DNA from 3 places in the Clostridium subterminale genome. Region 1 is predicted to be linked to each of the others. Evidence: riboswitches for the same ligand, from Rfam matches in the RefSeq annotation. Region 1 holds a riboswitch; each other region holds the start of a gene.
What was found. Region 1 has a riboswitch for S-adenosylmethionine ahead of ABDZ93_RS03160 (methionine ABC transporter ATP-binding protein). Riboswitches for the same ligand answer to the same signal wherever they lie in the genome.
Positions count from the first base shown of each region.

Region 2: linked by a shared signal. The riboswitch ahead of ABDZ93_RS17410 (Na+/H+ antiporter NhaC family protein) and the one ahead of ABDZ93_RS03160 (methionine ABC transporter ATP-binding protein) in region 1 are both predicted to bind S-adenosylmethionine.
Region 3: linked by a shared signal. The riboswitch ahead of metK (methionine adenosyltransferase) and the one ahead of ABDZ93_RS03160 (methionine ABC transporter ATP-binding protein) in region 1 are both predicted to bind S-adenosylmethionine.

Region 1 is NZ_BAAACI010000001.1:603,852-607,131, reverse strand. It holds gene ABDZ93_RS03170 (hypothetical protein) at 1-285, shown strand, start outside; gene ABDZ93_RS03165 (hypothetical protein) at 275-667, shown strand; SAM riboswitch class I at 1,044-1,173, shown strand; gene ABDZ93_RS03160 (methionine ABC transporter ATP-binding protein) at 1,301-2,260, shown strand; gene ABDZ93_RS03155 (methionine ABC transporter permease) at 2,263-2,913, shown strand; gene ABDZ93_RS03150 (MetQ/NlpA family ABC transporter substrate-binding protein) at 2,962-3,280, shown strand, end outside.
Region 2 is NZ_BAAACI010000008.1:188,886-192,165, reverse strand. It holds gene pdxR (MocR-like pyridoxine biosynthesis transcription factor PdxR) at 15-1,433, shown strand; SAM riboswitch class I at 1,562-1,671, shown strand; gene ABDZ93_RS17410 (Na+/H+ antiporter NhaC family protein) at 1,797-3,104, shown strand.
Region 3 is NZ_BAAACI010000002.1:196,448-199,727, forward strand. It holds gene metK (methionine adenosyltransferase) at 117-1,292, opposite strand; SAM riboswitch class I at 1,390-1,492, opposite strand; tRNA gene ABDZ93_RS06790 (tRNA-Tyr) at 1,705-1,789, opposite strand; tRNA gene ABDZ93_RS06795 (tRNA-Thr) at 1,795-1,869, opposite strand; tRNA gene ABDZ93_RS06800 (tRNA-Val) at 1,911-1,986, opposite strand; tRNA gene ABDZ93_RS06805 (tRNA-Tyr) at 1,990-2,074, opposite strand; tRNA gene ABDZ93_RS06810 (tRNA-Thr) at 2,081-2,155, opposite strand; tRNA gene ABDZ93_RS06815 (tRNA-Val) at 2,198-2,273, opposite strand; tRNA gene ABDZ93_RS06820 (tRNA-Tyr) at 2,277-2,361, opposite strand; gene ABDZ93_RS06825 (hypothetical protein) at 2,730-3,280, opposite strand, start outside.

The sequences.
Region 1 (3,280 bases):
GTGCAATATAATAAAAATATAGATTTAAATAGGAATAAGAAGAACATTACAGCCTTTATGTATAACTATATTTATGAAATAATTTCAAAGGAAGATCTTGAAATAATTACTATGAATATAGATGGAAACAATATAACACTTAATATAAAGATTAAGGATAAGGAAGACTATTCAATGTGTATCAAAATTTTAGAAGAAAAGTTTTCAATAGTTGAAGTTTCATCTATTCTTCAAGAGAAGGAAGAACTATATTTTAGAGCTAAGGTGAAGATTAATGGATACTAGAAAATATAAATTAATTAATAGTGCAGTAGTTATAGCAACTATAATACTTTTAATTGTTTATGGTATAACACAAATAAATTTAGATAATGCTAAAGAGCATAGAGATTTAGTAAAGAGTAACCATGAACAAACAAAGAATAAGGAAGAGTTTAAACTAGGAGAATTTTTGAATAGATTAAGAAGCTATAATGATATTTCTTTAAATAACATCGTTATTTATGACTCTTGGGGTGAAGTAACTATCCAGTGTGAGGGTGATTTTACAACTTTTAAAAATTTACTTGGTGATTTAGGTGAGATGGATGAAATAAAAGAAATTAACTCCTTTGTGGTGGAAGAAGAGACGTGTACATTTACTCTTATATTTAATACTAGGATTTAATAAAATACTAAGGTCTCCAGTGAAGAAAATAAAATTATATTATATATGGAGAATTTGTCTATAAAAATAGTTACATAGTTATATATCTATATAGAAAACTAGTTAAATAGGAAACTATTTAACTAGTTGTTTCATCCATGCGACGTTCAAAGGATTTGCTATATAAATAGTAGTATTGAAGATAGGATAAAAAGTAAAAGATTAATATATTAATTAATAGTTATTTTAATCATTATAAAAAGTAAAGTTAATAATACAAATAAAAATAGTAAAAATAAAATAATTATATTAAAAAAAATCTAAAAATTTTGGTATTTTCATGTTGACTATTTAATTATTGTTATGTATAATTAGTGGCAAGGTAAAAGTAAATATTGTCTTATCACGAGCGGTGGAGGGACTGGCCCTTTGAAACCCAGCAACCTGTGTATATATACTGAATCATATATCTTTATATGTATGTCATGGTGCTAAATCCTGCAGCTTATTGAGCTGAAAGATAAGAGAATGAATTGGCATGCATGAATTTTTATGCACTAGAGATTTATTCTCTAGTGCTTTTATTTTTGCCTGAATAATTAAATCTAGATTTAAAACAGATAGGATAGCTACAGTAAAGGACGGTGCTAGAAAATGATAGAGGTATCACATATAAATAAAAGCTTTGATAATTTAAAGGTTCTAAAGGATGTATCATTTACCATAGAAGAGGGACAAGTATATGGAATTATAGGCCATAGTGGAGCTGGAAAATCAACTATGTTAAGATGTATAAATGGATTAGAAGGTTATGATGAAGGCAGTTTGAAAGTTATGGGAAAAGAAATTTCATCTATGACAGAAAGAGAAATTAGAGAGTTTAGAAAAAATGTAGGAATGATATTTCAAAACTTTAACTTGCTAAAAAGATCTAATGTATACAATAATGTAGCATTACCATTACAGCTATGGGGATATGACAAAAATCATATAGAAAAAAAGGTAGAAGAATTGTTGAAAATTGTTGGACTAGCTCACAAGATAAAGTCTATGCCTAAGGAGTTAAGTGGTGGAGAAAAGCAAAGAGTAGCAATTGCAAGGGCTTTAGCTTTAGAACCAAAAATTTTACTTTGTGATGAAGCAACCTCAGCACTCGATCCCAAAACTACAAAGGACATATTAGAATTATTATCTACAATTAATAAAGAAATGGGTATTACCATCGTAATGGTTACGCATCAAATGGAAGTAGTAAAGTCAATATGTGAGCGCATAGTACTTGTAGAAGGTGGAGAAGTTAAAGCAGAAGGAAATGTAGATGAACTATTCTTAAGACCAGGATATTCTCTAAGAAAGTTTTTAGGAGAAGAAGAGGAAGTTTTATTTCAAAATGGAGTTAATATTAAGATATATTTTCCGGCAAATAAAAGTGAAAATTCATTTATAACTAACATGGCTAGAGATTTGAATGTGAATTTTTCTATTGTGTGGGGAAAGCTAGAAAGATTTAGAGAAAATGTATTGGGATCATTAGTTATAAGAGTTGATGAACAGTTGAAGGAAATTGTTACTAGTTACTTAGAAAAGAATAAATTCCAATGGGAGGTGCTATAGTAATGACAGTTGAATCAATTATACAGATCCTGAGTAATGCACTAATAGAAACTTTAATAATGGTAGTGGTATCTACACTTTTCGCAGTAGTTATTGGTATGGTTTTAGCCATAGCTTTAATATTAACAGCCAAAGAAGGCCCAATGGAAAATAAATATATATATAAAATATTAGATGTGGTTATAAATATTTTAAGAAGTTTACCTTTTGTAATCTTGATGGTGGTAGTCGTTCCTGTTACTAGAGCTATTGTAGGAAAATCCATAGGAACCTCAGCAGCCATAGTACCTTTGACTATAGCAGCAGCACCTTTTGTAGCAAGAATTATTGAAACTTCTTTAAAAGAAGTAGATAAAGGAGTTATAGAAGCAGCTCAATCTTTAGGAGCTACTAAGACTCAAATAATATTTAAAGTAATGATAAAGGAAGCCTTACCATCTATTGCTTCAGGGCTTACTTTAACTATTATAAGCATTATAGGCTATTCTGCCATGGCTGGATCTATTGGCGGTGGTGGCCTTGGAGCAGCAGCTATAACCTATGGATATAATAGATTTAATACACCTATTATGATATTTACAGTGGTGGTTCTAATTTTATTTGTTCAACTAATTCAAAGCTTAGGAAACTATTTATATAAGAAGCTAAGCTAGTATTTAAAATTTTAGTTTTAAGAAATTTATTTGAGGAGGAATATATACATGAAAAAATCAGTAAAGAAATTATTAAGTTTAACGTTAATATTGGCTTTAGGAGTAACTTTAGTAGGATGTGGTTCTAAGGGAAAGGAAAGCTCAGGAGCTAATGGTGAAGATAAGGTTATTGCTATAGGGGTGTCTCCAGAGCCTCATAAAGCTATAGTAGAAAATGCTATAAAACCTTTGCTTGAGAAAGAAGGATATAAAGTAGAGATAGTGGAGTTTTCAGATTATGTGCTGCCTAACACTGCCCTTGCTGAAGGTGAGATAGATGCAAATTATTTCCAGCATATACCTTTCTTAGAAGCGACAGTAAAGGAAA
Region 2 (3,280 bases), on a different contig from region 1:
ATGGTTATAATTATATGATTTATATTCAAGAAAATTCAAATGATCCAATGTATCTTCAAATTTATAATCAGGTCAAAAAAGATATTGAACAAGGAAATATTGCACATGGAGAACGGCTTCCAGGTATTCGTACACTAGCCCAAACATTAGGTATTGCACGAAATACTGTCAGTCAGGCTTATACCCAGCTTGCTGTGGAGGGATATATTCAAGCAAGACATGGGTCAGGTTTTTTTGTTCTAGATACTTCAAGTGAATTTATGGAGAGGAATTATGTGCCGCAGAATATAAATGCCTTATCTATCAAAAAATCAGAACTGAATAAACCTGTAATTCTATATGATTTTCAGTACGGTACGCTTCCTTATGAGCAATTTCCTTTCAAGTTATGGCGAAAATACACCTCTCAAATTCTCCTATCATCGCAAAAAGAAGTAGTTAATCATTATCCAGATAAGCAGGGTGATCTACTATTAAGAGAAGAAATCGGAAAACACCTGTACAAATCAAGAGGTATGGTTTGTAGTAAGGAACAAATTATCATCGGTTGTGGACTACAATACTCCTTAAATATTTTGTGCACTCTTCTGAGTAAAGAAAATAACACTATTGCAATGGAGGAACCAGGATATAATGGAGCAAGGGATGTATTTATCAACAATAATTATAATGTGCATGCAATCCCAGCTAGTAAAGATGGACTTATCCTCTCATCAATTCATGGTTCTAACACATGTGCTGCTTATGTAACACCTTCGCATCAATTTCCTTATGGGACTGTGATGCCAATTGTTCAGCGTAAGGAGCTCCTTAATTGGGCAAATGTTAACGATGCGTATATCATTGAGGACGATTATGACAGCGAGCTTAGATATGATGCCAATCCAGTACCATCACTTCACTCTTTAGACACCGAAGACCGTACTATCTATATCGGAACTTTTTCAAAGTCTCTTTCTCCTTCTCTGCGGGTGAACTATATGGTGTTGCCAGTACGACTCCTAAAGAGGTATCATAGTTTATTCAGTTCCCATAATTCTCCTGTATCATGGTTGACACAACGTGTTTTAGCTGAATATATGAGAGAGGGAAATTATGAGCGTCATATTCGAAAAATGTGCATTACCTACAAAAGGTGTCATGATATATTTGTACAGAAAGCGACTGAAACGTTTGGCAGAAAAGTAATCTTACATGGTCGTGGAGCAGGGGTGCATTTCGTTTTGGAGTTTCCGGGTGGTGAAGAACAAGATTGGCTTATTAAACAGGCAGAAAAAGTCGGAGTAAAAGTATATTCTATGATTCCATTCTGGAATGATAGGAATGATTGCCCCAGAAATATTATATTTGTAGGATATAGCTTACTGAGTGAACAACAGATACGAGAAGGTATTGCGTTGCTACAATCTGCCTGGTTCGATGCATTACCATAATGAAAACTGAATGGTGCAATTATTGAACTCTTCTTTGGCAAAGAACATAAGTATACTTTTGATAAATTATATTGACATAATAATAAACAAATGCTATTCTTATTAAGAATTTAAAAATAGAATATAGCATCTTATCAAGAGAGGCAGAGGGACTGGCCCTATGAAGCCCGGCAACCAAAGGTAGTTATTTTAAACTTTATGGTGCTAAATCCAGCAGGATTAACCTGGAAGATAAGAATTGGAAGAATATAACTTCTTGCATTATCTTTTAGGTAAGGCAGGAAGCTTTTTTATTTTCAGATGCCTAATATCACTAAATCATATACAAAAAATTAAAGTATTAATTAAACTAAGGAGGAAGAAATGAAAGATAACTTGAAAAAGGGCAGTGCTATTGCTTTGTTACCATTATTTATTTTTATAGTAGTTTTTATGGGGATATCGTTAGTTACAAAGGATTTTTATGCTATGCCTGTAACTGTACCATTTTTATTAGCGGCATTGGTAGCATTATTTATGAATAGAGAAGTATCACTAGATAAAAAGTTAGATGTATTCTGCAAGGGAGCAGGAGAACCCAACATTATTTTAATGTGTCTGATATTTATATTGGCAGGGGCTTTTGCAGAGGTTGCTAAAACTATGGGGGCTGTAGAATCTACTGTTAATTTAGGACTAACATTTTTACCAAGTAACATACTAGTAGCTGGGGTTTTTATAATTGCATGTTTTATAGCAATATCTATAGGTACATCTATGGGAACAATAGTAGCATTAGTTCCTATAGCTACTGGAATTGCGGCTAAGACAGGTATACCTATAGCTTTAGTGGTTGGAGCTGTTGTTAGTGGAGCAATGTTTGGGGACAACCTTTCTATGATCTCTGATACTACTATAGCAGCTACGAGGACTCAAGGCTGTGAGATGAGAGATAAATTTAGAATGAATTTTATAGTTGTATTGCCAGCAGCAATAATAACAACTTTAATATTTACTTTTATAACACTGGGACATGACTCTAAGGTAGCGGCGGATTATTCATATAGTTTAGTTAAAGTTTTACCTTATGTAGGAGTATTACTAGCGGCACTTTTAGGGGTTAATGTGTTAGTGGTGCTACTTGGTGGAATCTTATTTGCAGGAAGCATAGGAATATTTACGGGGGCATTTGATATAATAGGTCTATTGCAGGCTATAGGCAAAGGAATTGGGGGAATGTCTGAGCTTGTAATAATTTCAATTATAATTGGGGGAATGGTTGAAATTATAAAATTCAATGGGGGAATTGAGTTTATACTAGGATTTATTAAAAAAAGAGTTAACAGTAAAATAGGAGCAGAAGTTGGAATTGCAACATTAGTTAGTTTAGTTGATATATGTACAGCTAACAACACTATAGCTATAGTTACTGTAGGACCTATTGCTAAAGATATATCGAATCAATATGATATTGAACCTAAAAGAGTAGCGGGTATATTAGATATGTTTTCTTGTGTGGCTCAAGGTATTATTCCTTATGGTGCTCAGCTTTTATCAGCATCTGCATTAGCTAAATTGTCACCATTTGTCATAATGAAGCATCTTTATTATCCATATTTAATGGGGATAAGTGCACTTATAGCAATTGTATTTATACCTTACTTAAAACTAAAAATCAAACAGAAACTATAAAAATAATAAAATTTGGAAATATCACTGATTAATAGCTAGATTTTATGTTAGTGATGAATATATTGTTGAATGTATAAATTTATAAAGACATCAACAATACAATATTTTTATAATTACAGAAATAAGCTTAAGGTAAACCTTAGGCTTTTTTTATAGAATAAATTAATTTTATAATT
Region 3 (3,280 bases), on a different contig from region 1:
TTGTTAAATTTCATACTCTATATAAATTTAATTATAGCCTTTTTTAAAAAAATCCACACTAATATATCATAGTATTAGTGTGGACTCTTGTTTATAAATATATATCTTTTAAATTTTTATATATATTTCTTTATTTCTTCAACCTTATTTAATTGCTCCCATGGTAAATTTAAGTCATTTCTTCCAAAATGTCCATAAGCAGCAGTTTGTTTGTATATAGGTCTTCTTAAATCTAATTCTCTTATAATAGAAGATGGTCTTAAGTCGAAAACTTTATTAACTATATCAACTATCTTATCTTCTGAAAGCTTTCCAGTTCCAAAAGTATCAATTTGTATAGATACTGGTCTAGCAACACCAATAGCATATGCAAGTTGTATTTCTAATTTATCAGCAACACCAGCAGCTACTAAGTTTTTAGCTACCCATCTTGATGCATAAGCAGCAGATCTATCTACCTTTGTTGGATCTTTTCCTGAGAAAGCTCCACCGCCGTGTCTACCAGATCCACCATAAGTATCTACTATTATTTTTCTACCTGTAAGACCTGAGTCTCCTTGAGGTCCGCCAATAACAAACCTACCTGTAGGATTTATATAGTATTTTGTGCTTTCATCTAATAAATCAGCAGGTACTATAGTAGCTATAACATGCTCTTTTAAATCCTTCTCGATTTGTTCTCTTGTAACATCTGGACAATGCTGAGTTGAAATTACTATAGTATCTATTCTAACTGGCTTATTGTCTTCATATTCTACAGTTACTTGAGTTTTTCCATCTGGTCTTAAGTAAGATAAGGTTCCATTTTTTCTTACTTCTGTTAATCTTCTTGATAATTTATGAGCCGTAGCAATTGGAAGTGGCATATATTCTTCTGTTTCATTCGTAGCAAATCCGAACATCATACCTTGGTCTCCAGCACCTGTAGCCTCATCATTATTCATTTGACCTGCTTTACTTTCTAAAGCCTCATCAACTCCCATAGCAATATCGCGTGATTGCTCATCTATAGATGTTAATACTGAACATGTATTGCAATCAAATCCATATTTTGCTCTATTATATCCAATCTCTTCAACTGTTTTTCTAACAACCTTTTGGAAATCTACATAGCAGTTTGTACTTATTTCTCCCATTACAATAACCATTCCTGTAGTAGTTGCAGTTTCACAAGCTACTCTAGCATTTGGGTCTTTTTCTAATATAGCATCTAGTATGGCATCAGATATCTGATCACACATTTTATCTGGATGTCCTTCAGTTACTGATTCTGACGTAAATAATCTTTTCATTGAATTTTCCTCCCTAAATATTAAAATATTACCGGCACTTAAAATTAAAACCTCTTCTTGTCAGACAAGAAGAGGTTAGTACTTTTCAAACTAAACTTTCTTATCTTGCAGAAAACACCGCAGGAATTGGCACCATTGCTTTTATTAGCCGGTTGCTGGGTTTCATTGGGCCTTTGTCCCTCCACCACTCTTGATAAGAGTTATATTATTAATTTATACATAGATAATAGCATAGGGGAATATAACTGTCAACATACTTAACAATTAATATCATAAGTTAATATTTACCATCCTATTAACTTCGTATATGCCATTAATTATATTTTGAGCTTAATAAAAACATTTATCCAATTCTTAATTTATATTTTATTAAAAAATAAAATAAGATACTAAGTTAACTTAGTATCTTATTTGGTGGAGGAGGACGGATTCGAACCATCGAAACGAAACGTAACAGATTTACAGTCTGCCCCCTTTGGCCACTCGGGAACTCCTCCATTTATGGAGCTGGCAATAGGAATCGAACCTACAACCTGCTGATTACAAATCAGCTGCTCTACCGTTGAGCCATGCCAGCATATTATATAGTCTTGAAATTTAATGAATTATAATTCATTATGGTGGTCGCAACAGGGATCGAACCTGTGACCCCCTGCTTGTAAGGCAGGTGCTCTCCCAGCTGAGCTATGCGACCTTATGGTGGAGGAGGACGGATTCGAACCATCGAAACGAAACGTAACAGATTTACAGTCTGCCCCCTTTGGCCACTCGGGAACTCCTCCACTTTATGGAGCTGGCAATAGGAATCGAACCTACAACCTGCTGATTACAAATCAGCTGCTCTACCGTTGAGCCATGCCAGCATATTATATAATTTGTGCAGTTTAATGAATTTAAATTTACTATGGTGGTCGCAACAGGGATCGAACCTGTGACCCCCTGCTTGTAAGGCAGGTGCTCTCCCAGCTGAGCTATGCGACCTTATGGTGGAGGAGGACGGATTCGAACCATCGAAACGAAACGTAACAGATTTACAGTCTGCCCCCTTTGGCCACTCGGGAACTCCTCCATAATTGTAACAAAATTAGATTTTCACACTACCTTGACCTGAGTCATTTTCCAATCTTTTACACAAATAAAAATGTCACTAAACTGACAAGACTTAGTATACAATTATATTGATTTTTTTTCAACCCCTTTTTTCAATATTTTTATAAAAATTTTATTGTTTTTCTCTCGTTAAATCTTAAATTCCTAATTTTAGGCATTTTGTCACTTAAATTTAGCTTATTATACTAATTAAAAGCACTAATACATAACTATTATTTCAATATATTTAATTCATTTCTTACATAATAATCCCTGAAATCCACATGAATGCAACAACTATTGGCATATGTTTATATATAAATAGTTTCTTAATATATATTTATATAATTAATTTCCCTCTACCTTATCCATATCTATATATTTAGAAAATATCTCTTTTAATTCTTCTATTTGATCTTCATCTACCTTATTCTCTATTACATTAAGAGTTCTTAATACAGCTAATCGTTCATCATTATAAGTAAGAAATTCACTTATCTCTGAATAATCTTCTTCACTTAATTCTTTACATATACTCATTATTTTTGCTTTTTCTGAAAATGTCAATTTGTTTACTAATTCTTCTGCAGGAACCTTCATTACTTTGCTTTTTTCCTTAATTTCCTTATTATATTTCTCAAACTCAATTTCATCTGCTTTAACTATTTCATTATCACTCTTATAAATTTCATTGGGTTTATTTTGTCTTTCTCTATTAGCTTGAATTCTTCTTCTCACTAAATCTTCATCTAATACTACACTTTCTTTAGTCTCATCACTTTTAGCTGAATCCTGCGAAGTATTTGCATCTATATACTCCTTTTGTATGTCAGTAGGAATTTCTTTATTATAATTTTCATCTTTTTCATTGCTTTTAGCTATAACCTTATTTTCCTCTT